DNA from 3 places in the Pseudoflavonifractor sp. MCC625 genome. Region 3 is predicted to be linked to each of the others. Evidence: predicted binding sites of a transcription regulator. Region 3 holds the regulator's gene; each other region holds the start of a gene.
What was found. The regulator HrcA, encoded in region 3, represses chaperone genes, less so after heat shock. The targets are predictions, from matches to a motif close to TGTTAGCACTCNNNNNNNNNGAGTGCTAACA.

Region 1: a site for HrcA is predicted at 1,433-1,463, ahead of GPK94_RS04535 (Hsp20/alpha crystallin family protein). Genes of this name have one in related genera too.
Region 2: a site for HrcA is predicted at 8,022-8,052, ahead of GPK94_RS11750 (Hsp20/alpha crystallin family protein). Genes of this name have one in related genera too.

What each region holds. Positions count from the first base shown of each region.
Region 1 covers NZ_WQOJ01000011.1:73,103-83,083, reverse strand. The annotation lists gene selB (selenocysteine-specific translation elongation factor) at 1-1,068, shown strand, start outside; tRNA gene GPK94_RS04540 (tRNA-Sec) at 1,175-1,270, shown strand; gene GPK94_RS04535 (Hsp20/alpha crystallin family protein) at 1,554-1,994, shown strand; gene GPK94_RS04530 (peptidoglycan recognition family protein) at 2,084-2,764, opposite strand; gene GPK94_RS04525 (DegV family protein) at 2,892-3,791, opposite strand; gene GPK94_RS04520 (TetR/AcrR family transcriptional regulator) at 3,894-4,505, shown strand; gene GPK94_RS04515 (nitroreductase family protein) at 4,658-5,398, shown strand; gene GPK94_RS04510 (cob(I)yrinic acid a,c-diamide adenosyltransferase) at 5,395-5,904, shown strand; gene GPK94_RS04505 (inorganic diphosphatase) at 6,142-6,714, shown strand; gene glf (UDP-galactopyranose mutase) at 6,859-8,025, shown strand; gene GPK94_RS04495 (glycosyltransferase family 2 protein) at 8,031-9,059, shown strand; gene GPK94_RS04490 (metallophosphoesterase) at 9,127-9,945, opposite strand; gene GPK94_RS04485 (nicotinate phosphoribosyltransferase) at 9,942-9,981, opposite strand, start outside.
Region 2 covers NZ_WQOJ01000032.1:215,258-225,238, reverse strand. The annotation lists gene holA (DNA polymerase III subunit delta) at 1-459, shown strand, start outside; gene GPK94_RS11775 (DUF4093 domain-containing protein) at 487-1,116, shown strand; gene GPK94_RS11770 (cation-translocating P-type ATPase) at 1,169-3,043, opposite strand; gene GPK94_RS11765 (metal-sensing transcriptional repressor) at 3,186-3,461, opposite strand; gene GPK94_RS11760 (NADH peroxidase) at 3,699-4,241, shown strand; gene clpB (ATP-dependent chaperone ClpB) at 4,797-7,424, opposite strand; gene GPK94_RS11750 (Hsp20/alpha crystallin family protein) at 7,555-7,983, opposite strand; gene GPK94_RS11745 (MATE family efflux transporter) at 8,214-9,530, opposite strand; gene GPK94_RS11740 (MATE family efflux transporter) at 9,829-9,981, shown strand, end outside.
Region 3 covers NZ_WQOJ01000014.1:85,325-95,305, reverse strand. The annotation lists gene dnaK (molecular chaperone DnaK) at 1-1,614, opposite strand, end outside; gene grpE (nucleotide exchange factor GrpE) at 1,709-2,266, opposite strand; gene hrcA (heat-inducible transcriptional repressor HrcA) at 2,282-3,340, opposite strand; gene GPK94_RS05135 (MBL fold metallo-hydrolase) at 3,517-4,287, opposite strand; gene GPK94_RS05130 (MATE family efflux transporter) at 4,321-5,703, opposite strand; gene GPK94_RS05125 (cysteine desulfurase family protein) at 5,788-6,921, opposite strand; gene GPK94_RS05120 (FprA family A-type flavoprotein) at 7,215-8,399, shown strand; gene rd (rubredoxin) at 8,425-8,583, shown strand; gene GPK94_RS05110 (S41 family peptidase) at 8,669-9,981, opposite strand, start outside.

The sequences.
Region 1 (9,981 bases), on a different contig from region 3:
AAGGACGCGCCCTATGCCATCAAAAACGACTCCCAGCTCCACTTCCACCACGGCAGCCGGGAGCTGGTGTGTAAGTGTGTGGTGCTGGGAAAGGATACCCTGGAGCCCGGCGAGACCGGCTTTGCCCAGCTCCGCTTCCAGGAAGATGTGGCGGTGAAGAATGGCGACCACTATGTGGTGCGCTTCTTCTCTCCCATGGTGACGGTGGGCGGCGGCGTGATCCTGAACGCCGATCCCGGCCGGCACAAGCGCAACGATCCCGCCGTGCTGGAGGGACTGGCTGCCCGCGCCTCGGGTTCCTCCGAGAAGCAGGTGATGGAGGCCCTCCGTCAGGCCGGGTCCGCCATGCCCAAGAAGCACGACCTGGCCAAGGCGGCCGGTCTCACCGAGGCCGAACTGAGCGAGTCCCTGGCCCAACTCATGGAAGAGGGCCGTGTGGTGGAGCTGGGTGGCCGCTATGTGGACCACGATACCATCGAGGCCCTGTGGGAAAAGGCAGTCAAGCTCCTGAGCGCCTATCACAAGGCCCAGCCGCTCCAGCCCGGCATGAACCGAGGAGAGTTCCGCGGAAAGCTCCTGCCCACCGCCTCTCCCACCGCCATCGATGCGCTCATCGACTACTATGCCGAGCACCGCGGCCTGCGGATCGAGGGTCCCACCATTGCCCTGCCTGACTTCCAGGTGGTGTGGAATTCCTTCTACACCGGACTGCGGGACCAGATCCTGGACCTGTACGGCAAGGCCGCCCTGGCTCCGGAGAATCTGGACGATGTGCTTGCCTCCTTTGGAAAGAAGCAGGACGGCGCCCGCCAGGTGGTCCAGCGCCTCTTCTACGACGGGGAGCTGGTGGCCCTCAACGCACAGATCGTGCTGCGGAAGGATTTTTATGAGAAGGCCCTTCAGGGACTCTATGACCTCTTTGCCCAGAAGCCGGAGCTGCTCCTGGCCGAGTTCCGGGATGCCCTGGGCATCTCCCGTAAGTATGCGCTGGCGCTGCTGGAGTTCTGGGACAGCGAGGGCGTGACCCGGAAAAATGGCGATGTACGGGTACTTTTGAAAAAAGTATAGGATATTTTTCGGGAAAATACGCTCAAATAGTTGACGAAAGCATTCGATACTGTTATAATAAGAGTTACTGTATATCGGTTTTATCAATAAAGCCGTGCAGTAACATGGGGATAGAAGGGTATCTGGTGAGCCCCGCGGTCTTCAAAACCGTAGAGGGCGGCGTTCCCGCCTTGGTGAGTTCGATTCTTACCTGTCCCCGCCAGAAGACCGCCCGCGCTCGAAAGAGCGCGGGCGGTTTTTTATCTGGCTCTTGGATAGAAATTGATTCCATATTGTACTTCTTTTCTGATAATAGAGTACAAGACGGCATAGAATGAGCTGGAAATATGTCTTTTCTTGCTATATATCATGAACGCTTTGTAAACATTAGCACTCTCATATTGACAGTGCTAAAACTTGGGACTATGATAGACATGTACCAAGGAGGGAGAGAAAAGATCTCCCCGGCGGGCACAGATATGAGCTGTGAAATGGAGGAATGACATATGTTGCCCAGTCTGTTTGGTGAAAATCTGTTTGATGATTTCTTTGGTGATTCGATCCACAAGAATTTCTTTGGCGGACATGATCCGCTCTACGGCAAGCACGCCAAGAACCTGATGAAGACCGATGTCCGGGAGCTGGATCACAGCTATGAGGTGGATATCGATCTGCCCGGTTTCCAAAAGGATGAGGTCAATCTGGAGCTGCGGGACGGTTATCTGACCGTCAGCGCGTCCAAGGGCCTCAACAAGGAGCAGAAGGATGAGGAGGGACGCTATATCCGCCAGGAGCGTTACAGCGGCGCCTGCTCCCGGAGCTTCTATGTGGGTGACGTGAAGCCGGAAGAGGTCCACGCCAAGTACGAGGACGGTATTTTGAAGCTGTCCGTTCCCAAGGTGGAAGAGCAGACGGTGGATAACCCCAACCGCATTGCCATTGAGTGACCAAATCAAAAAAATATCCACCGGACCAGCTGGTCCGGTGGATATTTTTTATGGTCGTGGTCGAGTAACGCCCCATTTTCGCAGGGGACTCAGTCCTGCATCTGGTCCAGATCGGCCTTGAACTGTTCCCACTGCTCCGGGTGCTCCACATAGTAGCGGGGACATTCCTTGCCCGTCACGTCATAGTGACGGATAACCTGATCGGTGCTCAGGTGAAATTCTTCCTGAAGCCAGTGGACCAGCTTCAGGAGGGACTGATAGGTGGCCTCTGTAAAGGCGCCTTCCTCATCCGGGTGGCAGCACTCGATGGAGATGGTGTCCTTGTTGCGCTGGCTGGTGCAGTAAGACCACTCATCCAGGGGGATGCACTGGATGATCTCGCCGTCCAGCCCGATCAGAAAGTGACTACTGGCATAAGTATTGGAATCCGGTTCCCCTTCGGCTGCGGGCTCCTGCTGGGCAAGTCCCGCAAAAAAGCTCCGGTTCTGCTCGGCCGTCGTGCCGGGATTGCCCACATAGTGGACGACGATACCAGTGACCTCCTCCAGCTTGGTGCCGGGACGGGAAAAGGGATTGACCTCCAAAAGCTCCTGGGTGACCCAGTCGGGCGGGGTGGGAGCGGAGGACAGAAACTGGGGCAGAGCCAGCTTGATCCCGAGCAGCACCAGCACGATCACACCCAGGATGGAGGGCAGAACGAACGGATTTCCCCTCCGCACCCGCTGTTTTTCCCGGGAAGCCAACCGTTTTCCGCCCCGCTGCTGTGCCATATCCACTCTCTCCTTCGCCGTTTGATGGATACCATTATAACAGTTTTTTCGGCAAAGGTCTTTACAATTTCATAAAAAAGCAGCGTGTGGGCGGGATCTGCTTCAGACCCCGCCCACACGCTAGAACTTATTCTTCATCCAAAAACTGAATACAGGCCCCCAACACGCCGGAGCCAATATAGACGCTGAGTGTGGCGTCCATCTCCCCCTGCCAGAAGTGCAGATGTTCCGGCAGAGCAGCGGCAATGGTCTGCCGCAGCTGCGCCATCTCCTCCGGTGCGCCGCCATTGGCCACCGCCAGATTATAGCGCCGGCCCTGTCCCTGTTCGGCCACCCGGGCGGAGAGAAGCTCCAAGAGCTTTCCCTGGACGGCCTTGCGTCCCCGGACCTTGGCTACACTGGAGAGCTGGCCGTCCGCGGCAAATCCCACCAGAGGCTTGATGTTGAGCATGGTCCCGGCCAGAGCGGTGATCTTTCCGATGCGCCCACCCTTCTGGAGATACTCCAGGGTGTCCACGGAAAAATAGGGGTAGGTGTTCCGGATCAGAGCGGGCACACGCTGTTCCACCAGCTTGTCCCAGGGCATCCCGGCCTGGATGTCCTCCCATACCTGGAGCAGTGTAATCCCAATTCCCAGGCTGCCGCTGAGGGAATCAAAGACGGCCACCTCCAGATCCTCCCGGGCGAGACCCTGGAGGCGCACCATATTGTAGGTGCCCGAGAGACCGGAGGAGAGGTGGATGGCGATGACCTTCTCATAGCCCAGCGCGGCAATGTGGTCCAGGGTATCCTTGACCGAGCCCCCGTCGGGAAGGGAGGTCTGAGGCAGTTCACCGGCGGCCTGGCGTGCATAGATATCGGAGGCAAAGATGTCCACGCCGTCGGAAAATTCCCCGTCCCGGCAGCGGATCTTCAGGGGAAGGACAAAGATAGGGGTTCCTGCCCGCTGCTCCGCGCTCAGATCGGCGCAGGAGTCGGTAAGCAGGGCGATCTTCTGAGGATTGCGGTCGAAACAGACGTCGTTCATTGACAAGTTCATCATCCTACTCTATAATACTCACATAACGTTGTTATGTGAGTATTATACGGTGCTTGCGGGCCGGTGTCAAGAAAAAAGGAGGGACCATCTATGGATTATAGCCAGCGGCGCCGGGAACAGGCCAAGCGGACAGAGCAGGCCATCCTGCGCGCGGCGGTGGAACTCCTGCGCCGCAATCAGTTTGACAAGGTCTCGGTACGGGATATCTGCCGGGAGGCGGGGATCACCACGGGGGCTTTTTACCACCATTTCAAGTCCAAGGAAGAGATGCTGCTGCGGGGCTTTGCTCCGCTGGATACCTATATGGAGGAACTGCTGGAGGAACACCGGGAGGAGCCTCCTGGGCGGAGATTGTGGTTTATTCTCTCGGGGTATGCCGCCTTTATGGAGAATATGGGCTGGGAGCTGGTGGGACGCTACTATCAGCAGCGGCTGAACCGGCCGGACGGCCGCTCCATTGACTCCAGCCGCTTTACCTTCCGGGCCATGCGGGAGTGCCTGGTGGAGGCGAAGCAGTCGGGCGAGCTCCCGGGAGGACTTGCCGCAGAGTGGGTGGCCGACTTTTTGTTCCGCCACTTTCGCGGTGTGGTCATCGACTGGATCCTGCACCAGGGAAGCTATCCATTATACCCCAAACTGGAGCAGGACTATCTCTTTTTTCAGGGGGTTTTCCAGGGAGAAGAAGAGAAAGGGAACAATTGACCGCCGAGAGCCGCAGGGTTTCCTGGGGCTCTTTTTTGTTGCGGTGGACTATACAAGGGACAGAAAGTTGGATAGAATAGAGGAAACTGGGGCCGTATCGGAGCGCGCAGTGTCTGCGTACCAGGAAGGCCTGAGAACAGGAGGGACACCCGATGAACGAGATTTTGGAGAGCCTGCACCGGCGCAAGTCGGTCCGGGTCTTTACGGATCAGCCGGTGGGGGAAGCGGAGAAGCGGGCCATTTTGGAGGCGGCGGTCCAGGCCCCGACCGCCGGAAACCAGCAGCTCTATACCATTCTGGATATCACCGACCAGAGCATCAAGGATACCCTGGCCGAGACCTGCGACCATCAGCCTTTCATCGCCAAGGCACCGGTGGTCCTCGTGTTCTGTGCCGACTGCCGCAAGTGGTTTGACACCTATGTGGAGGCCGGGTGCAGCCCGCGCCGCCCGGGACCGGGCGATCTGATGCTGGCGGTGGAAGATGCGGCCATCGCCGCACAGAACGCGGTGACGGCGGCGGAGAGCCTTGGACTGGGATCCTGCTATATCGGAGATATTATGGAGCAGTATGAGGCCCATCGGGAGCTGCTCCATCTGCCGCCCTGGGTCTTTCCCGCTGTGATGTTGGTCCTGGGTTATCCCACCCAGCAGCAGAAGGACCGGCCCAAGCCGGAGCGGGCGGCCATGGAGCATGTGGTGCACAGCAACACCTACCGCCGGATGGACGGGGAGGAGCTGCGCCGGATTTTTGACGGGCGGACCGGAGGAGAGGAATTTTGCAGCTGGATGCAGGCCTTTCACCGGCGCAAGTACGACTCGGGCTTTGCCCGGGAAATGAATCGGTCCGTGCAGGCCTACCTGCGGGATCTGGAAGAGGAGGAGCCGGTATGATCCATATTTATTGCGGAGACGGGAAGGGGAAAACCACCGCTGCCATGGGCCTGACGGTGCGTGCAGTGGGGCATGGCCGCCGGGTGGCGGTGGCCCAGTTCCTGAAGAGCGGCAAGAGCGGGGAGCGGGAGATCCTGGCCAACCTGCCGGGCGTGGAGCTGCTCCCCATTCCGGAGGAGATGAAATTTACCTTTCTCATGACGCCGGAGGAAAAGGCCGCCGAGGCGGTGCGCCAGAAGGACATCGCGGCGCAGGCCTTTGCCCGCAGCAGCAAAGTGGATCTGTTGGTGCTGGACGAGCTGTGTGCCGCCCTTTCCACCGGAATGCTGGAGCTGCCCTGGGTGCTGGAGCAGCTGGACGCCTGCCCGGAAGCGCTGGAGGTGGTCATCACCGGGCGCAATCCCCCGCCGGAGCTGGAGGAGCGGGCAGCCTATATCACTGAGATGAAAAAGCACAAGCACCCCTTTGACGCCGGACTTCCCGCCCGGGAGGGCGTGGAGTGGTGATTTTTCCGCCAAAAAGTAAACTGGGGCGATTGGACACATTACACGAGCCCTTCCCGGCGATGGAGCGCTTCTTTTGAACATGCACACAAAAAAGAGGCATATCCTGTAAAAAGGCAAAAAGTAAGCGCGATTTTTATACATTTTCTTTATTTGCGTTCTTGTATTTCCCGATCGGGACCGATATAATGTTACAGAACGGGCGCCAGTCGCCCACGCAGGATTAAGGAGTGAAACCATATGTCGAATATCTGGCATGATATCAGCCCCAGCCGCATCCAGCCCGACGATTTTGTGGCGGTGATCGAGATTCCCAAGGGCAGCAAAAAGAAGTACGAACTGGACAAGGAGACCGGTCTCATCATTCTGGACCGAGTCCTTCATACCTCCACCCACTATCCCGCCAACTACGGTTTTATTCCGCGTACCTACGGCGACGACGGAGACCCGCTGGACGTACTGGTCCTCTGCTCCGAGGAGATGGACCCCTTGACGCTGGTGCGGTGCTATCCCATCGGCTATATCTCCATGCTGGACGGAGGCAAGAACGACGAGAAGATCGTGGCCATCCCCTTTGCCGATCCCACCTACAATACCTTCCATGATCTGATGGACCTGCCCGGTCACATCTTTGACGAGATGGCCCACTTCTTCACGGTCTACAAGGCCCTGGAGGGCAAGGAGACGGTGGCCGGTGACGTCAACGACCGGGCCGCTGCCATTGAGGTCATCCGGCGGGCCATGGACCACTACTCGGACAGCTTCCTGGGCGGTGCCGCGCCCCGGGGAAGCCAGAGCAGCTCCAACCGCTGAGTGGCCCTGCGCGGGAGTAGCCCGTGCAGTTAAAAAAAATCTTAATCCTTTTTTCGTTCCCTTTGCCCTCCGCGTGTGATAAACTGGTCTGGTAGCGAATTAGGAAGGAAAAACGATCGAGATCGAGATGTGAGGTGCACACCGATGCAGAATACATACGACTGCCTGGTTATTGGCGCCGGCTTTGCAGGCGCGGTGGCGGCGCGGGAACTGGCCGAGCGGGCCGGAAAGCGGGTGCTGGTGCTGGAGCGGCGCGGCCATATCGGCGGCAACGCCTATGACCTGCCCGATGAGCACGGAGTGCTCATCCACCAGTACGGCCCCCATATCTTCCATACAGCCAACAAGCGGGTCTTTGACTATCTCTCCCGCTTTACCCAGTGGAGGGACTACCAGCACCGGGTGGTGGCCAATGTTCACGGGACCGAGATGCCCGTTCCCTTCAACCTGACCAGCCTGGAACTGGCTTTTGGCCGGGAAAAGGCCGCCGCACTGGAGGAGAAGCTCATCGCCGCCTATGGCGCGGAGAAGAAGGTCACCATTCTGGAGTTGCGCCGCAATGCCGACCCCGATGTAGCGGCCCTGGCCGACTATGTCTACGAAAACGTCTTTCTCCACTATACCATGAAGCAGTGGGACCAGTCCCCTGAGGAGATCGATCCCAACACCACGGCCCGGGTGCCGGTCTTCCTCTCCCGGGACGACCGGTATTTCCAGGACCCCTGGCAGGGGATGCCTCTGGAGGGCTACACCCCCCTCTTCGAGCGCCTGCTGGATCACCCCGGCATCACCGTGGAGCTGGGGGTGGATGCCCGGGAGCGCCTCACCCTGGGCGAGGACGGCGTGACCCTGGACGGCGTGCCCTTTACCGGCCCGGTCATCTATACCGGCGCGGTGGATGAGCTCTTTGCCTGCCGGTTTGGGCGGCTTCCCTATCGGACGCTGGAGTTCCGCTTTGAGAACTACCCGGTGGAGTTCTGGCAGTCCCACGGAACGGTGAACTATACCGTCAGTGAGGAGTGGACCCGCATCACAGAGTTCAAGTACCTCACCGGGCAGGTCAAACCGGAGTGTACCACCATTGCCAAGGAGATCTCCCACGCCTACACAGGCGCGCCCGAGGAGACTCCCTACTATGCCATCATCAACCCGGAGAACAATGCCCTCTATGCCCGCTATCAGGCGCTGGCGGAGCGGTATGGAAACCTCTATCTGCTGGGACGGCTGGCAGAGTATAAATATTACAATATGGACGCCATCGTGGCCCGGGCTCTGGAGCTGTGCGACACGCTGGCAGAGAAGGGAGCCTGAGCCCCATGGACAAGCTCATTACCTTTGCGGTACCCTGCTACAATTCCGCGGCCTATATGGATCACTGCGTGGAGACCCTTCTGGCCGGAGGGGATGACATTGAGATCATCCTGGTGGACGACGGCTCCACCAAGGACGATACCCCGGCCATCTGCGACCGGTATGCCCAGCAGTATCCCGGTATTGTCAAGGCCATCCACCAGCCCAACGGCGGCCACGGCGAGGGCGTGAACCAGGGTCTGCGCAACGCCTCCGGACTCTACTACAAAGTGGTGGACTCGGACGACTGGCTGGATACCGACGCACTGAAAAAGGTGCTGGATAAGCTGCGGGAGTTTGCCCGTCAGCCCGACCCGGTGGACCTCATGGTGTGCAACTATGTGTATGAGCACGTGGAGGACAACACCCAGAAGGTCATGCGTTATACCAATGTGTTTCCGGAAAATCGGGTCTTTACCTGGGCGGACATCGGCCGGTTCCGTCCGTCCCAGTATCTGCTGATGCACTCGGTCATCTACCGCACCGAGCTGCTGCGCTCCTGCGGGCTGGAGTTGCCCAAGCACACTTTCTATGTGGACAATATTTTTGTCTATCAGCCCCTGCCCTTTGTCCGGAGCATTTACTACATGGATCTGGACCTCTACCGGTATTTCATCGGCCGGTCCGACCAGTCGGTCAACGAAAAGGTCATGGTGACCCGTGTAGACCAGCAGCTGCGGGTGACCCGCCTGATGATCGATGCCCACGATCTGAAGAAGATACAGTCTACCCTGCCCAAGCTGGGCCGGTATATGTTCAACTACCTGGCCATGATGATGACCATTTCTTCCATTTTCCTCATCATCGACGGTTCCCCCGAGGCACTGGGCAAGCGTACCCAGCTCTGGGAGTACCTGCGCGGGGTGGACGGACGGCTCTATCATAAGATGAAGTACCGCGCGGTATCGGCGGTATCCAATATCCCGGGCTATCAGGGACGCAAACTCTCGGTAAAGCTCTACCGGCTGGCCCGGCGTATTTACAAGTTCAATTAACGAACAAAGATAACAGCGTCCCCGAACTGCATGTGCAGTCCGGGGACGCTGTTTTTACATACGGAAATCAAGCGGGAGTAAGCTGGAGGATCACCAGCTCCGGGCGGTTCCAGATGCGGGGAATGCGGGTGGATTCCCGGGCCAATCCCCGGCTGACGACCTGTACTTCGCCCCCGTCCCGCTGGTACATACCGCCGGCATAGGCGGGAAAGAATCCCTGGTTTGGGGCCAGAAGCCCATTCAGAAGAAAGGGAATGCGCCACTGTCCTCCGTGAGCGTGGCCGTTTAGAATGAGATCGCAGTCCAAAGCGGCATAATCGGCATAGCGCTCCGGGCGGTGAGCGAGCAGGATGGCCGTGTGGGAGGTGCGGGGGCGGATTTTCAGCTCAGTGAGCTGTCTGGAATAGGCGCTGCCCACGGTTGGATCGTCCAGACCCAGAAGATCGACCGGCTGACCATTCAGTTCCAGAGTGATTTGGGTGCCCCGGAGCACGGGGATGCCCAGCTCCGCAATGCGGGCGCAGAATGCCTCGGCCTGACCGGAGCGGAATTCGTGGTTTCCCGTGACATAGACACAGGGCCAGCGCCGGACAGCCTCCTCCAGGAACTGAAAGGCGGGCTCGGTGGGGAGCTCATCGTCCACAATATCCCCGCCCAAAAGAAGAGCATCGGGTTCCTCTGCCACCAGCGCATCCAAGAGGACGCGCTGGTCCTCTCCATAGCGGCAGCTGTGCAGGTCGGTCACCAGTGCCAGACGCACGGGGGCCTCCAGCGAGGCCAGAGGGACATCATACCGGCGAATGGCAAGGCGTACATCCAGGGCGGAGCACAGAACAGCGGCGGTCACCAGTCCGAGGGCCAGACAACGGCGCTTCCGGCGGGTCATTCCCGTCCCTGCTCCTTCAGGAGAGCCTGCTTGATG
Region 2 (9,981 bases), on a different contig from region 3:
GGGGCCTATGCCAAGGGGCACCGGGTCACCCGGGCCGACATCGACGCGGTGGCCACCCCCCAGCTGGACGCGGTGGTCTTTCAGATGACCGACGCCATCGCCGCGGGGAACTTTGACCGGGCGGCGTCGGTGTTAGGGGACCTCTTCCACATGCAGGAGGCCCCCATCAAGCTGCTGGCTGTGCTGGGCAAGCAGATCCGGCAGCTCTACTCGGCCCGACTGGCCCTGGAGCATCGGAAGGGGACGGCTTACCTCATGGAGCAGTGGGGCATGCGCAACTCCTATCCGGCGGAAAAGCTGATGAACGCGGCGCGGAAATTCTCCCTCTCCTGGTGCCGCCGGGCGGTCATCCGGTGCGGCGAGGTGGATCTGGCCATGAAGTCCACCGGCGCGGACGGAGAGGAGCTGCTCATCGGGCTCCTGATGGAGCTGGCTATGCCCGCCCGGGACCGGCGATAGGAGAACCCACAGAGAGGAGAACAAATTATGCTGCATATCCGGGAGGCCATCGTGGTGGAGGGCCGCTATGACAAACATACCCTGTCCCAGGTGGTGGACGCGCTCATCGTGGAGACCTCGGGCTTTGGCATCTTCAAGGACAGGGAACAGCTGGCCTTCCTGCGGAAGCTGGCGGAGGAGCGGGGGCTCATCATCCTGACCGACTCGGACGGCGCGGGATTTGTCATCCGGAATTTCCTCAAGGGGAGCATTCCACCACATCAGGTCAAGCACGCCTATATCCCGGACCGGTATGGCAAGGAGCGGCGCAAGCGCCAGCCGGGAAAAGAGGGCAAGCTGGGCGTGGAGGGGATGCGTCCCCAGGTCCTGGAGGAGGTCCTGCGCCGAGCGGGGGCCACCTTTCTGGACGGGACCGGGGAGACTGCCCCGGACGGGCGGCCGGTCACAAAGGCCGATCTGATGCAGGACGGACTTACAGGCGGCGCCGGCTCGGCCGAGCGGCGCCGTGCCCTCCAGCGGGCGTTAGACCTGCCTGAGCACCTCACCGCCAACGCGCTGGTGGAAGTGCTCAACCGGCTGTACGGCTATGAGGCCTACCGCCGGGCGGTGGAGGCGCTGGACCGGGAGGGGCAGGAGAATCCTCCGAACGAGATATAAAAGAACGAGGGACGCGTACCAAAACGCGTCCCTCATTTGTTGTAAGAGAAGATTATTGATCCGTTCCGTGCCACGGGAGGAGCAGGGAGGAGTTGAGGATCACCAGCACCGAGCCGGCGTTGTGGACCAGAGCGCCCACCACCGGGCTGAGATCCCCGTGGATGGCAAGGGCGATGGCAACAAAGTTCAGCGTCATGGAGAGGACCAGATTCCACCGGATCGTGCGCATCATGCGCCGGGAGAGGCGCAGCAGATGGGGGAGCTCATGGATGGCGTCATTGACCAGGGCGATGTCGGCGGCCTCCACAGCCAGGTCGCTGCCCACGCCGCCCATGGCAATGCCCACCAGGGCGGTTTTCAGGGCTGGGGCGTCGTTGATGCCGTCTCCCACCATGCACACCGGCTGTCCGCTGGACTGATAGGCGCGGATCTGGCGGAGCTTGTCCTCCGGAAGACAGCCGGCGTGGACCTCCGTGATGCCGAGCTGGGCTGCAATTGCGTGGGCGGCCTCCGCGTGGTCGCCGGTGAGGAGCACAGGAGTACTGCCCGCTTGGCGGAGCCGGGAGATGGTATCCGCCGCATCCGGGCGGAGGGTGTCGGACAGGGCCAGGAAACCCAGGACCGTCTGTCCGGAGGCCACATAGATGACGGTACAGCCGGTCTGCTGCATCGCATGGGCTTCGGAGAGAAGGTGAGGCGGAAGGACACATCCGGCCCGTTCCAGAAGGAGCTGGTTACCGGCCAGGATTTCCTGACCGTCTACTGTGGCGCGGACTCCCTGACCCAGGACCATCTCAAAGGCGGCAGGAGGCGTGGGGAGGGGATTGCCGCGGGCCATCCACCCCTGTACGACGGCCTTGCCAAGGGGGTGTTCGGAGCGGCACTCCGCCCGGGCACAAAGGGCATAGAGGGCCTCTTCGGAGCAGGCATCGTCCAGCGGGCGGACCGCCGCCACAGAGAGGGTGCCGCGGGTCAGGGTGCCCGTCTTGTCAAAGGCGACCCGGGTGACGGTGGAGAGGCGTTCCAGCGCGTCGCCCTCCCGCACAAGAAAGCCGTGCCGGGTGGCGTTGCCAATGGCAGCCATAATGGCAGTGGGGGTGGCCAGCACCAGGGCGCAGGGGCAGAAGACCACCAGAATGGTGACGGCGCGGATGGCCTGACCGGTCAGTGCCCAGGTGAGGGCGGCTGCGGTCAGGGCAATCACCACGATCCAGGTGGCCCAGCGGTCGGCCAGCCCAACGATCTTGGCCTTTCCAGCGTCGGCAGACTGGACCAGGCGGACCATACGCTGGATGGAGCTGTCCTCGCCCACCCGGGTGGCAACCATGTCAAAAGAGCCGAATTGATTGACGGTGCCGCTGGAGACCGGATCGCCCGGTCCCTTGTCTACCGGGAGCGATTCTCCGGTCATGACCGCCTGATTGACCGCCGACACACCGGAGAGAATGGTGCCGTCTACGGGGATAGTTTCCCCGGGCAGGACCCGGAGGTGGTCACCGATGCGCACCTCCTCCGCAGGGAGGATCTCCTCGGAACCGTCCAGAATTCGGCGGGCGGTGCGGGGGGTGAGATGGACCAGCTTCTCGATTCCGGCCCGGGCTTTGGCTACGGTGCGCTCCTCCAAAAGAGAGCCGATCTGCATGATAAAGGCCACTTCTCCTGCGGCAAAGATCTCGCCGATCAGGACGGAGGCGATCAGAGCCAGGGAGACCAGCAGGTCAGCTTTAATGTCAAAGCGGGTAAAGAGCCCCTCGGCGGCCTCTTTGAGGATGGGAATGCCGCACAGAAGGATGGAAAGCCAGGCGGGATCGATGGGGAGTGCGCCGGGAAACAGAAAGCTGACCAACAGAGCAGCGCCGGACAGGAGGAGAAAGAGAAGGGCACGCTTGCTCTCATCCAAGAGGATCGAAAGGGGAGAGGAACGCATATAAAATCGTCCTTTCTGAAAAGAAATGACCCGAGATGCCCTTATTATACCCATAGGGGTATGGGTAGTCAAGAAAAAAGAAGAGAGCCAGTCCGTTTGGACTGGCAGTCTCTCTTGAAAATGGGTATAATAGAAGGGAGCATCAGCTCATACGGGAGAAATGCTCGATGGCTTTGGCAAATTCCGCAATGGTCTTATCGGCATCTCCATGTTCGATGCCGTCACGCACACAGTGGTTCAGATGTCCCTCCAATACAACCTGCCCGACTTTGTGCAGAGCACTTTTGGCGGCATTGATCTGGACCAGGACATCCTCACAGGGGACATCCTCGTCCACCATTTTATCAATGGCCTGGAGCTGACCTATGATTTTTTTCAGCCTGCGGTGTAAATTGGCGGAGTCCATACATTGTTTCATGCGCTTACCTGCTTTCTGTCCGCGAAGATGATTCATTTTATCATAGGAAAAAGAAGGATGTAAAGAGACGGGCTGCCAAAGGACAGACGGGCATAAAAAATATTTTGGCAAAAAAGAAAAAAACACTTGACGAATGGACAATTGCGTGGTATCTTAATAACTGTAAATGATAATCATTACTGATTATAAACCACAACTGTTTTGGAGAAATAGAATTTTATTTAGGAGGAACATTTTATGAAGAAGTTTGTTTGCTCTGTCTGCGGTTACGTCCACGAGGGTGAGTCCGCTCCCGACATCTGCCCCATCTGCAAGGCCCCCAAGGAGAAGTTCGTTGAGCAGGCCGGCGAGAAGAGCTGGGCTTCCGAGCACGTGGTGGGCGTGGCTCAGGGCGCTCCCGAGGAGATCATGCAGGGCCTGCGTGAGAACTTCCAGGGCGAGTGCACCGAGGTCGGTATGTACCTGGCTATGGCCCGCGTGGCTCATCGCGAGGGTTACCCCGAGATCGGCCTGTACTGGGAGAAGGCCGCCTATGAGGAGGCCGAGCACGCCGCTAAGTTTGCTGAGCTGCTGGGCGAGGTCGTGACCGCTTCCACCAAGAAGAACCTGGAGATGCGTGTGGACGCCGAGAACGGCGCTACCCAGGGCAAGACCGACCTGGCTAAGCTGGCCAAGCAGCACAACCTGGACGCCATCCACGACACCGTGCACGAGATGGCTCGCGACGAGGCCCGTCACGGCAAGGCTTTCGAGGGCCTGCTGAAGCGTTACTTCGGCTAATCCAAACCGGATAATCAAGCACATTTTGAGAGGGAATCGGGAAACCGGTTCCCTCTCTTTTTACACTTGCGACGCCGAAGTGTGCAACTCGATGTGCAACGTTTCCTCTCTTCACACTTTTTTGACTTTCACAGGTGCAATTACCAGCTTGCATCAGGTTGTTAATCTGAAATGTATGTGCCGCTCACAGAGACGACGGTAAAATCACAGCTTCCTGTTAAACGGTTGGTATTACGGTCGCACTCGATGCTATAAGAATGGGTATATTCGCCGCTGAATGTGATACAGTCTCCGATGTTTTCTGTGGTCAATACAATATCCTGACTGGATAGTGTTTGTGGAGGATCTGCTGAGTTCCGCGGTGCACGGATTTCTGTCTTGAAATGGTAAAAAAAGTAAAAACAAAGTGAAAAATACCGTATTTTGAGATTGCAAAAATTTACAATACTATATCATGTGGAAAACACGGTGGACAATGTGGACAAGTGCAAAAAAAACGGGAGACCGCACAGGGCGGTCTCCCAGGAGAGGGTATTTGCTTCAAATAGGAAAATATTAGGATACGATCTCGCCAGTGAGGACGGTTTTGCTGTCCACTTCCAGCGCGCCGTCCCGGACATCCACCGTGAGGGTGTCGCCGGGCAGGACCTGGTCGGCGATGATCTTGCGGCTGATGAGGGTCTCCACCGTATGCTGGAGATAGCGACGCAGGGGACGGGCGCCGTAGATGGGATCGTAGGCGGCGTCAATGATGAACTGCTTGGCCGCGTCGGTGAGGGTGCAGGAGAGCTGCTTCTCGTGCAGACGGTCGTTGAGCTCGTGGACCATCAGGTCGATGATGTGGGTGATGTTGTCCTTGGTGAGGGGCTTATAGAACACGATCTCGTCCAGACGGTTGAGGAACTCCGGCCGGAAGGAGCGCTTGAGCAGCTCGTTGACCTGCTCTTTGGCGGTCTCATTGATCTCGCCGTCGGAGCCGATGCCGTCCAGCAGGTACTGGGAGCCCAGGTTCGAGGTGAGGATGATGATGGTATTTTTGAAATCCACGGTGCGGCCCTGGCTGTCCGTAATACGGCCGTCGTCCAGGACCTGGAGCAGGACGTTGAAGACGTCGGGGTGGGCCTTCTCCACCTCATCGAAGAGGATGACGGAGTAGGGCTTACGCCGCACCGCCTCGGTGAGCTGACCGCCTTCCTCATAGCCGACATATCCCGGAGGGGCACCGATGAGGCGGGAGACCGAGAACTTCTCCATATACTCGCTCATGTCGATGCGCACCATGTTCTTCTCGCTGTCAAAGAGGGCCTCGGCCAGGGTCTTGGCCAGCTCGGTTTTACCCACGCCAGTGGGACCCAGGAAGAGAAAGGAGCCAATGGGACGGTTGGGATCGGCGATGCCGGCCCGGCTTCTCAGGATGGACTCGGAGACCAGACGCACGGCCTCGTCCTGTCCCACCACCCGCTGGTGGAGGATGTCCTCCAGGTGGAGGAGCTTCTCCCGCTCGCCCTCCATGAGCTTGCTGACCGGGATACCGGTCCAGCGCTCGATGATGCGGGCGATCTCTTCCTCTGTGACCTTGTCCCGCAGAAGGGAGGCCTCCCGGCCCTGCTGGGCCACGGCCTCCTCGGCCTCGAGGGCACGGCGGAGCTCGGGGATGCGGCCGTACTGGAGCTGAGCGGCCTTCTCCAGATCATACTCCCGCTGGGCCTTCTCCAGCTGGGCGTTGGCCTCCTCCAGCTCGGCCCGGAGCTGCTGGACCTTGCCGATGGCGTTCTTTTCGTTCTCCCACTGGGCCTTTTTCGCATTGAACTCGTCCCGCATCTCGGCCAGTTCCTTCTGGATCTCCTCCAGATGTTCCCGGGAGAGAGCGTCATCCTCCTTCTTGAGGGCGGCCTCCTCGATCTCGTGCTGGATGATCTTGCGCTGGATCACATCCAGCTCGGTGGGCATAGAGTCGATCTCGGTGCGGATCATGGCGCAGGCCTCGTCGATGAGGTCGATGGCCTTGTCGGGGAGGAAGCGGTCGGTGATATAGCGGTTGGAGAGGGTGGCGGCGGCGATGATGGCGCCGTCCTGGATCTTCACGCCGTGGAAGACCTCGTAGCGCTCCTTCAGGCCGCGGAGGATGGCGATGGTGTCCTCCACCGTGGGCTCGTTGACCAGCACGGGCTGGAAGCGGCGCTCCAGAGCGGCGTCCTTCTCGATATACTGGCGGTACTCGTTGAGGGTGGTGGCGCCGATGCAGTGGAGCTCACCCCGGGCCAGCAGGGGCTTGAGCAGGTTGCCTGCGTCCATGGCGCCCTCGGTCTTGCCGGCGCCCACGATGGTGTGGAGCTCATCGATGAAGAGGATGATGCGCCCCTCGCTCTTCTTGACCTCGTTGAGGACGGCCTTGAGCCGCTCCTCAAACTCGCCGCGGTACTTGGCGCCGGCAATGAGGGAGCCCATGTCCAGAGCGAAGATGGTCTTATCCTTCAGAGAGGTGGGCACATCGCCCTTTACGATCCGCTGGGCCAGCCCCTCGGCGATGGCAGTTTTGCCTACGCCGGGCTCGCCGATGAGGACGGGGTTGTTCTTGCTCTTGCGGGAGAGGATGCGGATCACGTTGCGGATCTCGTCATCCCGGCCGATGACCGGGTCCAGCTTGTTCTGCCGGGCCCGCTCCACCAGGTCGGAGCCGTATTTCTTCAGGGCGTCGTAGGTCTCCTCCGGGTTGTCCGAGGTGACGCGCTGGTTGCCGCGGACGGCCGAGAGGGCCTGCAGGATCCCCTCCTTGGTCACGTTGTAAATGCGGAAAAGCTCCTTCAGAGCGGCGTTGGGGTGCTCCGCCAGCGCCAGGAGCAGATGCTCCACCGAGACATATTCATCTTTCATGGAGGCGGCGATGGACTCGGCGCTATTGAGAGCCTGGTCCACGTCCTGGGCCACATAGACCTTGCCCTGCTCCCGGCCGGAGCCGGTGACACGGGGCAGCTTTTCCACCTCGGCCTTGACCGCGGCGGTGAGGGAGGGGACAGTCAGGCCCATGTGGGTGAGCAGCTGGGGGATCAGACCGTTTTCGGCCAGCAGAAGGGCGAGCAGGATATGGGGCTGCTCGATCTGCTGATTGGCGTATTCGGTGCAGATAGCCTGGGCGTTCTGGATGGCCTCCAGGGATTTCTGGGTATATTTCTGAGCGTTCATAACGCAGTTCACATCCTTTCGGAAAGAAAATGGAAAGGTTTATATGAGATAGGGGAGAGAGTGAGCGCTGTGGGTGACAATCAAAGAGGAGCCGGCCAGTGTGGACTGACCGGCTCCCCGTCTGCGAGGTTTAGTCGATGGCGATGCGCTTGGCCTCGGGCACAACGGGGCGGGCCTTGGGGAGCCGGAGCTCCAGGATGCCGTCCTTATAGGCGGCGGTGATGCCGCTCTCGTCGATGCCGGTCACGTCAAAGCTGCGGGAGAAGGTGCCGTAGCGGCGCTCCCGCCGGATGTACTGGCCCTTCTGCGCCTTGTCCTCCTCACTCTCACTGCGCTGGGCGGCGATGGTGAGGATGCCATCCTTCAGATCCAGTCGGATGTCCTCTTTGCGGAAGCCGGGCAGCTCGCATTCTAAAATAAAGTGCTCGCCGGCGTCCCGAATGTCGGTGCGGAAGGCGGGCATATTGGCGCCGCTCTCCCCGAAGAATTTGCGCTGGAAATTATCAAAGGTGTCGAAAAAGTTGTCATTTGTGCGCTCAAACGGAAGCATACCAAACATAATGAAGGTCTCCTTTCAGATTTACGGCGGAGAACAGAGATTAGCAATGAAAGAAAAGGACTGCTATTTCAGCGGTTTTCTCTCTGGTCTGAGCCGCTGTGAGGAGGTCCGGAGAACACCGGTTTGCCTTCTCACCTCGTTTTGTTGCCTCTAGTATAGAGCGAGTTTATGAACAAATATACAACAAATTATGTCTAAATTGTAAACTTAGCACTCTGGCATTAAGAGTGCTAATTCTGGATTCGAAGGAATTCCCGGCGCTGGACGGCCGCACCGGCCAGGGCGGTCAGCAGCTCGGCGGCGGGGAAGGCCAGCCATACGCCGGTCAGTCCGAAGAGCAGGCCGAAGCAGAGGGCCAGCACCACGATCCCCACAAAGCCCCGGAAAAAGGAGAGAAGGGAGGAGGGGAGGGGCCGCTCCGTGGCGCCCAGATAGGATGCGGTGATAAGGTTGAAGCCCACAAAGAGGAATCCGAGGAAGTACAGGTGCATCCCGCCCTCGGCCAGGGACTGGAGGGCTGGGTCTCCGGCGGAGTTGAAGAGGGCCACCAGGGGCGGGGCGGCAAAGAGACCCAGCGCGGTGATTCCCACGCCGAACACGGTGGCCAGGATCAGGGCCATGCGGTAGAGGGTGCGCTGCCGGGGCAGGTCCCCCCGACCGCAGGCCTGGCTGACCAGGGGCTGGGTTCCGTTGGAGATACCGTTGAAGATACCCAACATGACGAAGGCCAGATTGGCCACGATGCTGTATGCGGCCACCCCCAGGTTTCCGGCCAGGTGGAGGATCAGGAGGTTAAAGACCACGAGCACCACACTGGTGGAGCACTCGTTGAGGAAAGCCGCACCACCCAGCGCGGAGAGGGAGAAAAGATGGCGGGGGCGCATGGGCTCACGGACCAGGCGGAAGCGGCTGCGCCCGGTGAGAATGTGGAGGGAGGAGAGGAGCAGACCCACCACCGGGGCCACGCCGGTGGCAAAGGCCGCACCGAAGATCCCCATATCCAGGGGATAGAGGAACACATAGTCCAGCACGATGTTGGTCAGGCTGCCGGTGAGCATGGCCGCCATGGCCAGCTTGGGGTTGCCGTCGTTGCGGACAAAGGCGGTCATGACCTGGTTGAGGATGAAGAAGGGCGCAAAGGAGAGCGCGGTGCGCAGATAGGTGGCGCACATGGGCAGGATATGTCCCTCGGCCCCCAGCAGCGCGGCCAGCGGGCGGGCAAAGAACAGTCCGCACAGGGCAAAGAACAGTCCAAGACCCGCGCCGGTCAGAAAGGCGATGGTAAAGGTGCGGTTGGCCTCACGCTCCATGCCCTGGGCCTGAAAGATGGAGTAGCGCGCGCCGCCGCCGATCCCCAGCATCATGCCCAGACCGTTGAGAAGCCCGAAGACAGAGATGGCCAGATTGAGGGCGGTGAGTCCATCGGCCCCCAGACGGCTGGCCACAAAAAAGGTGTCGGCCAGAATATAACATGAGAGGCCCAGGGAACCCAGAATATTGAGGGTCACATAGGTGGTGAATTCTCGGTACAGAGCAGATTGTCTCATGGCGGCACATCCTTTGTTCAGAGAAATCGGACCGGGAGGGAGTATCCCGGACACAAAAAAAGCGCCTGCGGCATATCCCTTCAAAGACCTACGGGATATGTACAGGCACTCGGTCTCCAGACATCCGGTGATGCGCTGGAGCGAGGATTGACTTGACGCTGTCCAAGATACCAGATGGAATCCCAAACGTCAAGACTTTTTTGTGGTATTTGCGTTGGGTTTGACTCTTTACGCTCTCCGGAAAAAAGACTATACTATTCCCCATATGTACCACATTTAGAGAAAGGAGAAGGAGAGTATGAGACGGACCAACGACTTGGGACGTGACCCGGTAGGGAAGCTGGTGCTTCGCCTGGCCATTCCCACGATGCTGGCCCAGCTGGTCAACGTGCTTTACAGCATCGTGGACCGGATGTATATCGGAAATATCCCCGACATCGGGGGACTGGCA
Region 3 (9,981 bases):
AGCCTCCACACTGGCCTTGTCGGCAGCGTCGATCTTGTCCTTCATCTCGTCCAGAGCCTTCTCGGTCTGGTAGACCACCTGGTCGCCCTGGTTGCGGACGTCCACCTCTTCCTTGCGCTTGGCGTCCTCAGCGGCGAACTGCTCAGCCTCCTTGACGGCCTTGTCAATGTCCTCCTTGGACATGTTGGTGGAGGAGGTGATGGTGATGTGCTGCTCCTTGCCGGTGCCCAGGTCCTTAGCAGAGACGTTGACGATGCCGTTGGCATCGATGTCGAAGGTGACCTCGATCTGAGGCACACCACGGCGGGCGGGAGCGATGCCGTCCAGGTTGAAGCGGCCCAGAGTCTTGTTGTACTGCGCCATCTCACGCTCGCCCTGGAGCACGTGGACCTCCACGGAGGTCTGGTTGTCGGCGGCAGTGGTGAAGACCTGGCTCTTCTTCACGGGGATAGTGGTGTTGCGCTCGATGAGCTTGGTCATCACGCCGCCCATGGTCTCAATGCCCAGGGACAGGGGGGTGACGTCCAGCAGCAGCAGGCCCTTGACGTCGCCGGTGAAGACGCCGCCCTGGAGCGCGGCGCCCATGGCCACGCACTCGTCGGGGTTGATGCCCTTGAAGCCCTCATTGCCGGTGATCTTCTTCACGGCCTCCTGCACGGCGGGGATACGGCTGGAGCCGCCCACCAGCAGGACCTTATGCAGATCGCTGGAGGAGAGACCGGCGTCGCTCATGGCCTGGCGCACGGGGCCCATGGTGGCCTCCACCAGGTGGGCGGTGAGCTGGTCGAACTTAGCGCGGGTCAGGGTCAGGTCCAGATGCTTAGGACCGGTGGCGTCGGCGGTGATATAGGGCAGGTTGATGCTGGTGGAGGTGACGCCGGAGAGCTCGATCTTGGCCTTCTCAGCGGCCTCCTTCAGGCGCTGCATGGCGACCTTGTCGCCGGTCAGGTCGATGCCGGTGTCCTTCTTGAACTCGGCGGCCATCCAGTCCATGACGCACTTATCGAAGTCGTCGCCGCCCAGGCGGTTGTTACCGGCAGTGGCCAGAACCTCGATGACGCCGTCGTCGATGTCCAGGATGGACACATCGAAGGTGCCGCCGCCCAGGTCGTAGACCATGACCTTCTGGGCCTGCTCCTTATCCACACCGTAGGCCACAGCGGCGGCGGTGGGCTCGTTGATGATGCGCTTGACATCCAGACCGGCGATCTTGCCGGCGTCCTTGGTGGCCTGGCGCTGAGCGTCGGTGAAGTAGGCGGGGACGGTGATGACGGCCTCGGTAACAGGCTGGCCCAGATAGGCCTCGGCGTCCGCCTTCAGCTTCTGAAGGATCATGGCGCTGATCTCCTGGGGAGTGTAGGCCTTGCCGTCGATGTTCACCTTATAATCGCTGCCCATCTCGCGCTTGATGGAGATAACGGTGCGGTCGGGGTTGGTGATGGCCTGGCGCTTGGCCACCTGGCCTACCATGCGCTCGCCGTCCTTGGAGAAGGCCACCACAGAGGGGGTGGTGCGGTTACCTTCCGCGTTGGGGATGACGACGGCCTCGCCGCCCTCCATAACCGCTACGCAGCTGTTCGTCGTACCTAAGTCAATACCAATGATCTTGGACATAATGTGTTTCCTCCAATATATCGAAATTTATTTTAAACAAAGTGAAAATGGGATGTGGGCCTGTTGTCACGCTCCGGGCCCTCCGCGCTTCTTCTTAGTTTGCCACCTTTACCATGGCAAACCGGATGACCTTGTCACCGGACTGGAAGCCGGCCTGAAAGACCTCCACGACGGTATTTTCTCCGGCGTTTTCGTCCTCCACATGCATCACGGCATTGTGAAGGTTGGGGTCAAAGGTCTGGCCCAGCGCGGGGATCTCCTCGACGCCCAGCTTGGAGAGGACCTCCTTGAGACCATTCATGGTCATCTCCACGCCCTTTTTATAGGCCTCGTCGGCGGTCTCCTGCTTGAGGGCCCGCTCCAGGTTGTCATACACCGGGAGAAAAGCCAGCACGGCGTCCGACTTGGCGCTCTGGTAGGCGTCGGTTTTTTCCTTCTGGGAGCGCCGGCGGTAGTTGTCATACTCGGCGGCCAGGCGGAGGTACTGATCCTCCTTCTGGGCCAGGGTATCCTTGAGCGCCTCCAGCTCCGAGAGCAGAGGATCGGGGGTGTCCGTCTCAGGGGCGGCGCCCTCCGTGACCTCTTCGGTCACGGTCTCCGGCTCCATCTGCTCGGCCTGTTCCACGGCCTGCTCGTTCTCTTTCTTACTCAAAGAGGTTCCCTCCTATTATGTTTCATCGTTGCGTCCGTCCCCGGTGGGAAGTTCTCCCTGGCCAAACAGCCGGGTGAGACCCTCCGCAAAATAGGACAGGCGGGCGGTGATCTTTGCGTAATCCATCCGTGTGGGGCCCACGACTCCGATGATGCCCCGCATGCCGTCCCCAATGTCGTAGCTGGCCATGACCACGCTGGTATCCTTCAGCGCGTCGGCCACATTTTCCGGACCGATGAGGATCTTCATGGGGCCATCCTTGGGAATGGGGAAGCGGGCGGCGTCCTGGTCCTCGGAGAGATAGCTCATCAGGGGCTGGGCCCGTTCCAGATTCTGATACTCCGGAAGCTCCAGCAGATGGGCCAGACCCGCGGTGTGGACCCGACGGTGCTCCAGACCCTCCAGCACCTCCATGGCGAAGGAGACCACCAAGCTGATCAGGCCATAGGCATCACCGGCGGCATGCTGTGCCACCCGCATGAGTTCGGGCGTGATCTCCTCCAGAGTCAGATTGGTAAAGGTGGTGTTGAGCAGGGTGTTGAGCATCTGGAGCTGCGCCTCGGTCAGATCGGAGGGCAGCTGCACCAGCTTGTTGCGCACCAGATTGTTGTCGGTCATGACCACAATAAGGAAGGCGTTTCGCTCCACCATCAACAGGTCAAAGCGCCGGATGGTCACCCGCTCAAACCCGGATGAGAGGGCAAAAGCGGGATAATTGGTGAGACGGGAGACCACCCGTCCGGCCTCGGAAATGACGCGGTCCAGCTCCTGCATTTTGAGACGCAGGGCGCGGTTGATGCGCTCAGTCTCCTGCACGGAGAGCTGGTGCTCTTCCATCAGCTCATTGACGTAGAACCGGTACCCCTGGGGAGAGGGGATCCGTCCGGCCGAGGTGTGGGGCTTTTCCAGCAGGCCCATGGACTCCAGATCAGCCATCTCATTGCGGATGGTGGCCGAAGAGACCGAACGGTCCAGGGAGTCGGCAATGGCCTTGGAGCCCACCGGCTCGGCGGTGGAGATATAGCTTTCAATGATGGCACGGAGAATCCGCTTTTTTCGTTCGCTCAGATCCATGCGCATCACTTCCTTTGCGGCGGATTGGTTTAGCACTCTTTGTACCTGAGTGCTAAAGATAATGTACCACCCTCACCAGCAATTGTCAATAGGGGGGATGTAAATTAAATGTGAACGAAAATCCCGCCTTATGACTTGCATAAGGCGGGAGAGTCTGCTAAAAAAACTGGGCTCTTTTAAAAGGAGAGACAGGTCCCGGTATGGAGCGGTATGAGGCATCCGGGTTCCTGTTGGGCCATCAGATCAAAGGCCGGATGGCCGGTGCAGTGACCGGTACAGATCTGCTCCACCTCCAGCTCCTCGGCCAGCCGGCGGGAGAGGAGGCGCACCTGTTCAGGCTCTACGCCCAGGGAGCCCATCCCGGTCTTGCCCACCAGGTGGAATCCCCCCACAATGGCGTGGACTTTCTGGGTGGGAAAGAGGGCGCGCACCTCGTGGACGATGTGGGCGGCTCCGGCGTGGCAGCAGGAGTTCATCACCACCAGCCCGTGGGCGGTCTCGGCCACCAGGGACTGCTCGTGGGAGACCGCGTCGGGGATCAGGTGGAGCCCGGGGGCCAGAAGCCGGGGGCCGTCGGCCAGATCAAAGCGCCCGGCCCATTTGGTAAAGAGGTCCGGGTCCACACCGGCCGGGCGGCAGGAAGGATCGGCGGTGTCCTCCTGATAGGCCTGGACCGCGGCGGGGCGGGCCAGTACCGGGGCCTGTTGGTTGCGCCGGAAGAAGGCGGAGAACCCGCCGGCGTGATCGTCGTGGCCGTGGGAGAGGGCAGCCCGCTCCACCCGGCTCAGGTCGATGCCCAGCCGGTCCGCGTTGCGCACAAACAGGCCGGAGGTGCCGCTGTCCAGAAGATAGGAGTGGCCCTCGTAGTCCAGGTGCAGGGAGAGGCCGTGCTCGGCAATCAGGTGGTCGGGCGCGGAATTTTCGATGAGAACGGTGAGCCGCAGCATATAGATGCTCCTTTCCGGGGAAGAGGGCGGCGCTCAGGCGCCGGCGCGGGTGATGTCGTTGATCCAGGCGTGGGACCGGAAGCGGAGAATGCCCAGCGTGGACTTGACCAGCTGCTCCACCGTCACGGCCACATAGACCCAGACAATGTTCCAGCGGAGTACCAGGGCGAAGAAGGCGGCCAGAGGAATGGCCACCAGCCACATGGCAGACACGTCGATGATGGCGGCCACCCGGATGTCTCCGCCGCCCCGGAGGACGCCCACAGTGTTGGTGGTATCAAAGGAGCGCAGGGGCATCAGGCAGCCGATGAAGGTGAGGATGATGGTAGCGATCTCCGACGAGACCGGGGTGAGGTGGAAGAGGGGATAGACCACCACCGGCAGCCAGGTGTGGGCCGAGATCACCAGGAGGGTGCCGATCACGGCGCCGCAGAGGAAGGAGATGGTGTCCAGCGCGGCGGCCAGCTCATAGACCGTGGAGCGGCGGCCCGCGCCGATCTCCCGGCCGATGATGATGGCGGTGGTGTTGGCAATGGCCAGCACGGCCACGATGCAGATATCCTCGATGTTGCCCGAGATGGCCCGGGCGGCCAGGATCTGGGTGCTCCCCTCCATATGTCCCATGATGACCTTATACATGGAGGTGCCCAGACCCCACAGCATCTCATTGACCACCACGGGGGTGGCATAGCGGAAAAACTTCTGCACCAGCGCCCGGTCCGGGCGGAAGAGCACGGCGGGCTTGAGGCGGAAGCGGCGGTTGCACTTGGCATAGACCACCATGATGACGAATTCCACAATGCGGGAGGTGAGGGTGGCGATGGCGGCGCCCTCCACCTCCAGCCGGGGCGCCCCCAGGTTGCCGAAGATGAGCACCCAGTTCAGGAAGGTGTTGGTGCACATGGAGGCGGCGTAGATGCACAGGCCCAGCTTGGGATTCTCCATGCTGCGGTGGGCGCCGGTATAGACGCCGGTGATGCTGTTGAACAGATAGGAGAAGCCCACGATGCGGGCATAGCCCACGGCCAGGGGAATGAGCTCCTGGTTGTCGGTGAGCAGGCCGATGATCTGATAGGGGAAGAAAAAGAGGGAGGCGGCGAAGAGGGCGGAGATGGCGCCGGCCAGATAGAAGCCCACGCCCATGACCCGGTTGATGGCGTCGGTATCGCCCTTGCCCCAGTACTGGCTGATGAGTACGGAGGAGCCGCTTTGCAGCCCGAAGATGATCAGCTGAATGATGAAGACCAGGATATTGGCCTGGGCCACGGCGGCCAGGGGAGCCTCGCCGAGGCTGCCCACCATGAAGGTGTCGATCATGCCCAGGGATGTGGTGATGAGATTCTGGAACAGGATAGGCAAGGCCAGAAAGAGCAGATTCTGGTAGAAAGCCCGCCCCCGATTCAGATAAGAGAACATATGATGTGACCAAGCCGGCGATACCTCGCTCCGCCGGCGCCTTTCTGATGAAGTGTAAAATATGGAAGAGAAACAGACACGCGATCAGGCCCCCACACGGCTGGACCGGATGGCAGAGAGGGCGTCGGCCAGGGCGTCCACCTCGTCCCGGGTGCTGGTGGGACCGAAGGAGATGCGCAGCACCCCCATGGCGGTGCGCTTGGGCAGGCCCAGGGCGGCAAAGACATGGCTGGGCTTTCCCTTGTGACAGGCGGACCCGGAGGAGACACAGATCCCCTGGTCGCTCAGCGCCCGCACCAGCATCTCACTGGGATAGCCGGGCAGAGAGACGGAACAGATATGGGGGGCGTCCCCGGGTGTGACGATCTCCAGCCCCTCCACACGGGCCGGGAGCTGCTCCAGCGCATAGGCCTTGAGGGACTCCATATGGGCGCGGTATTCCGCCCCGTGGTCCATCCAGAGCCGGCAGGCGGCCGAAAGGGCCGCGATCTGGGCGGTGGGCTCGGTACCGGGGCGCAGTCCGCGCTCCTGTCCGCCGCCCCGCAGCAGGGGAGAGAGCTTGAGCCCGCTCCGGATATATTGGACGCCGATGCCCTTGGGAGCGCGGATCTTGTGGCCGCTCACGGTGAGCAGGTCCACACCCAGCTCCTTCACGGTAAAGGGAACTTTCAGAAAACCCTGCACCGCGTCGGTGTGGAAGAGGATCTCCGGCGCATACGCCTTGACGATGCGGGCACATTCCGCCACCGGCTGAAGGGTGCCCAGCTCGTTGTTGACCAGCATCATGGAGACCAGCACCGTGTCCTCCCGCAGGGCGGCGCGCAGGTCCTCCGGCGAGATCCGGCCCTGCCGGTTGGGCTTGAGACGGGTCACCGACCAGCCCTTGCCCTCCAGGGCCTTGATGGGCTCCAGCACAGCGGAGTGCTCAATGGCAGTGGTAATGATATGACGGCCCCGCCGCCGCCCATGCTCCACCGCGGCCTGGATGGCCCAGTTGTCCCCCTCGGTGCCGCAGGAGGTGAAAAAGACCTCCTCCGGCGTGCAGCCCAGGGCCTCAGCCACAACGGCCCGGCGTTCCTCCAGCCGCTGGGCGGCCTGCTGGCCGAAGGCGTGGCGTGCGGAAGGATTGCCGAATGCGGCGGTCATCTCCTCCAGAGCGGCCTGCGTGGCCTCCGCGCAGACGGGAGTGGTAGCGGCGTGGTCCAGATAGACGAACATAGAACCTTATTTCCCCCTTGTTGGATCGCAAAAAATCACATGACACAGAATGAAAATATTGTATCGCCCGCTGTGCGGAAAGTCAAGGAAGGAGCATTTTGCAGATTCCTTAAGAGAAAAGAGAAGTGGTTAGCAGATGAAAACCGGGGTCGGAGAGGCGCTTTTGTGTATTGTGACAGGGAAAGGAATGGAGAAGAATCAATAGTCTGGCAGGCCCAAGCAAGGGATCAGACTTGACAGTATATAAAAAGGGTCCTATACTGAAGTCGATAACCTAGAAAGAAGGTATGAAAATGAGCGCCATTGCGTTGAAAGAGGGCGTCTGGTCGGTGGGTGTGCTGAATCCATCGCTGCGCGTCTTTGATATTGTGATGGAGTCCAAGTACGGGACTTCTTACAATGCCTATCTCCTGACCGGAGAGAAAAATGTCCTCATTGAAACGGTACATACCGACTATTTTGAGGAATATGTGGAGAACATTGAACAGGTGATCCCGCTGGAGCGGGTGGACTACCTCATTATGAATCACAACGAGCCGGACCACTCTGGCAGCGTGTCCAAGCTGCTGGAGCGCTGCCCCGACCTGAAGATCTTCTGCACCGCGGCTGGAAAGAAGCATCTGGAGGACATCACCAACCGCACCTTCCCGGTGCAGGTGGTCAAGGCGGGGGACACCCTGGATCTGGGCGGAAAGACGCTGGAATTCATTCCGGCCCCCATGCTCCACTGGGCCGATTCCATGTTTACCTGGGACCCGGCGGACAAGGTGGTATTTACCTGTGATTTTCTGGGCGCCCATTTCTGTGAGCCCACCATGCTGGACAGCAAGATCCATGACAAGGCGGCCTATGCCGGGGAGCGTCACTTCTATTATCAGTGCATCTTCGGACCCTTTGCCTCCTATGTCCAGGCTGGTCTCAGCAAGCTGCCCGCCGAGGCGGAGATGGCCTGCACCAGCCACGGCCCCGTGCTGACCGAGACGCTGGAGGAGTGCAAGGCGCTCTACCGCCAGTGGAGCACGCCGGTCCCCAAGGAGGGGAAGACGGCTGCCATCATCTACGCTTCCGCCTATGGATGCACCCGGGCGCTGGCCCAGGCCGCTGCCGAGGCGCTGGAGGAGATGGGCATCCGCACCGTACAGCACGATGTCACCATGGAGAGTCTGGACGCCTGCGCCGCCATCGCCAACGAGGCCGATGTGGTTCTGGTGGGTTCTGCCACCATCAACCGGGACGCGCCCAAGGCGGTATGGGATGTGCTGGGCTCCATCGACGCCATCAACACCAAGGGCCGCGCGGCCGGCGCTTTTGGCGCCTACGGCTGGAGCGGCGAGGCACCCGGTATGCTTCAGACCCGCCTGGGACAGCTCAAGTTTGCCACCCCGGCGGAGGCCTTCCGTGTGCTCTTCACGCCGACACAGTCCGATCTGGACGCGATGAAGGACTATGCCCGCTCCGTGGCGGCCCTGTTGAAATAAACCATAAAAAAGGAGATTAGAAACCATGGATAAGTATGTCTGCGGCCCCTGCGGCTATGAGTATGACCCCGCGGTGGGCGATCCCGACAACGGCATCGCTCCCGGCACCCCCTTTGAGGCTCTGCCCGAGGACTGGGTTTGCCCGGTCTGCGGTCTGGGCAAGGACGTCTTTGAGAAGGCGTAATTCCAACTTGGAACACTGCAAAGCCCCGGAACCATCTGGTTCCGGGGCTTTCTGCATCAAAATCGGTTCTGCGTGCCCGTGGGGATCACACCGGGAGCACGCCGGTATAGATGAGTACCTGGCAGAGCAGGGAGGCCGTCTCCTCCCGGGTGGCGGCGTCCTGAGGAGCGATCTGTTCGGGGCTGTCCCACAGGAGAGAGAGGGGCTGTCCAAAGAGATTCTGATGTCCGTTGGTCAGGAGCCACACGCTCTCCCGGGCCCAGGGGGCGTAGGTGCGGAGGGCGGCGCTGTCCATGGTGTCCTCCGGTATGCCCTTGGAGGCCTCGTAGAAATTGAGGCTGAGATCCTCGGCCAGGCGGGCGAGAATGGAGAAGAGCTGCTCATGGGTCACCGGGTCATCGGGGTGGAACTTCCCCTTTCCGTCGCCGGAGAGAAGGCCCAGCTGCTCCAGAGCATAGACCGAGGGACCATACCAGCTGTCCATGGACACGTCGGAAAAGACGGCGGGGCTGGAGGGCATATTGCAGTTGAGGGCCGCGGCCAGCATGGTGGCAAGCTCTGCCCGGGTCAGAGAGTCCTCCGGATGGAAGGTCCCGTCCCCGGTGCCGGAGAGGATCTGATAAGAGGCCAGCAGGTCGATGGACTCGGCATAGGGGCTGGCCGACGTGTCGGAGAAGGAGCGGTCCAGGTAGGTCAGGCCATAGGTCTGAGCGGCCTCTTCCGGGGAGACACAGGTCCAGCCGTTGGAGCCGCCGGTCCCCTGCCACAGGTCCACTGTGGGGGGGATGGCCGAGAGCAGCTGCGCAAAGGCGTCCCGGTAGGCCGGACTGGAGGCCTGTTCCCCGTCGATGTACCAGCGCCAGCCCAGATCCAGCCGGTAATATCCGGCGGTGTCGCCGTCGGGCGGGGCGGCGGAGAGGAGGATGGCCACCTCGTCGGCCAGGTCGGGGTCTACCAGCAGGTGGGGGATGATCCCGACGGTGTCGGTGGTGGCTCCGGCAGGGGAGAAGTAGCGGTTGGTGGTGATCTTCATGGCGTCCCCGTCCGGGAAGTAGTCGGGATAGACGCTCTGGTCAAAGAGGGTCTGTGCCACACCCTTTCCAAAGGTGCGGCCACCCACCACGATCCCGGCATTCAGGTCCCGGATGCAGGCCGAGAAGAGCTCAGAGGAACTGGCGGTATATCCGTCGGAGAGGACGATGACCGCTTTGTCGGTGAGGGGGGACAGGGAGGAAGAGAATGCACCGTAGGAGCCGGAGCCATCCCGCAGATAGCCCGTATTCTGCGCGTCGGTAAAGGCGCTGACCGCCTGGGAGGCCGCCGAGGTCAATCCGCCCCCGTTGCCCCGCAGGTCCATGACCCAGACCCTGGCCTCATCCTGGTAGGCGGAGATCCCCT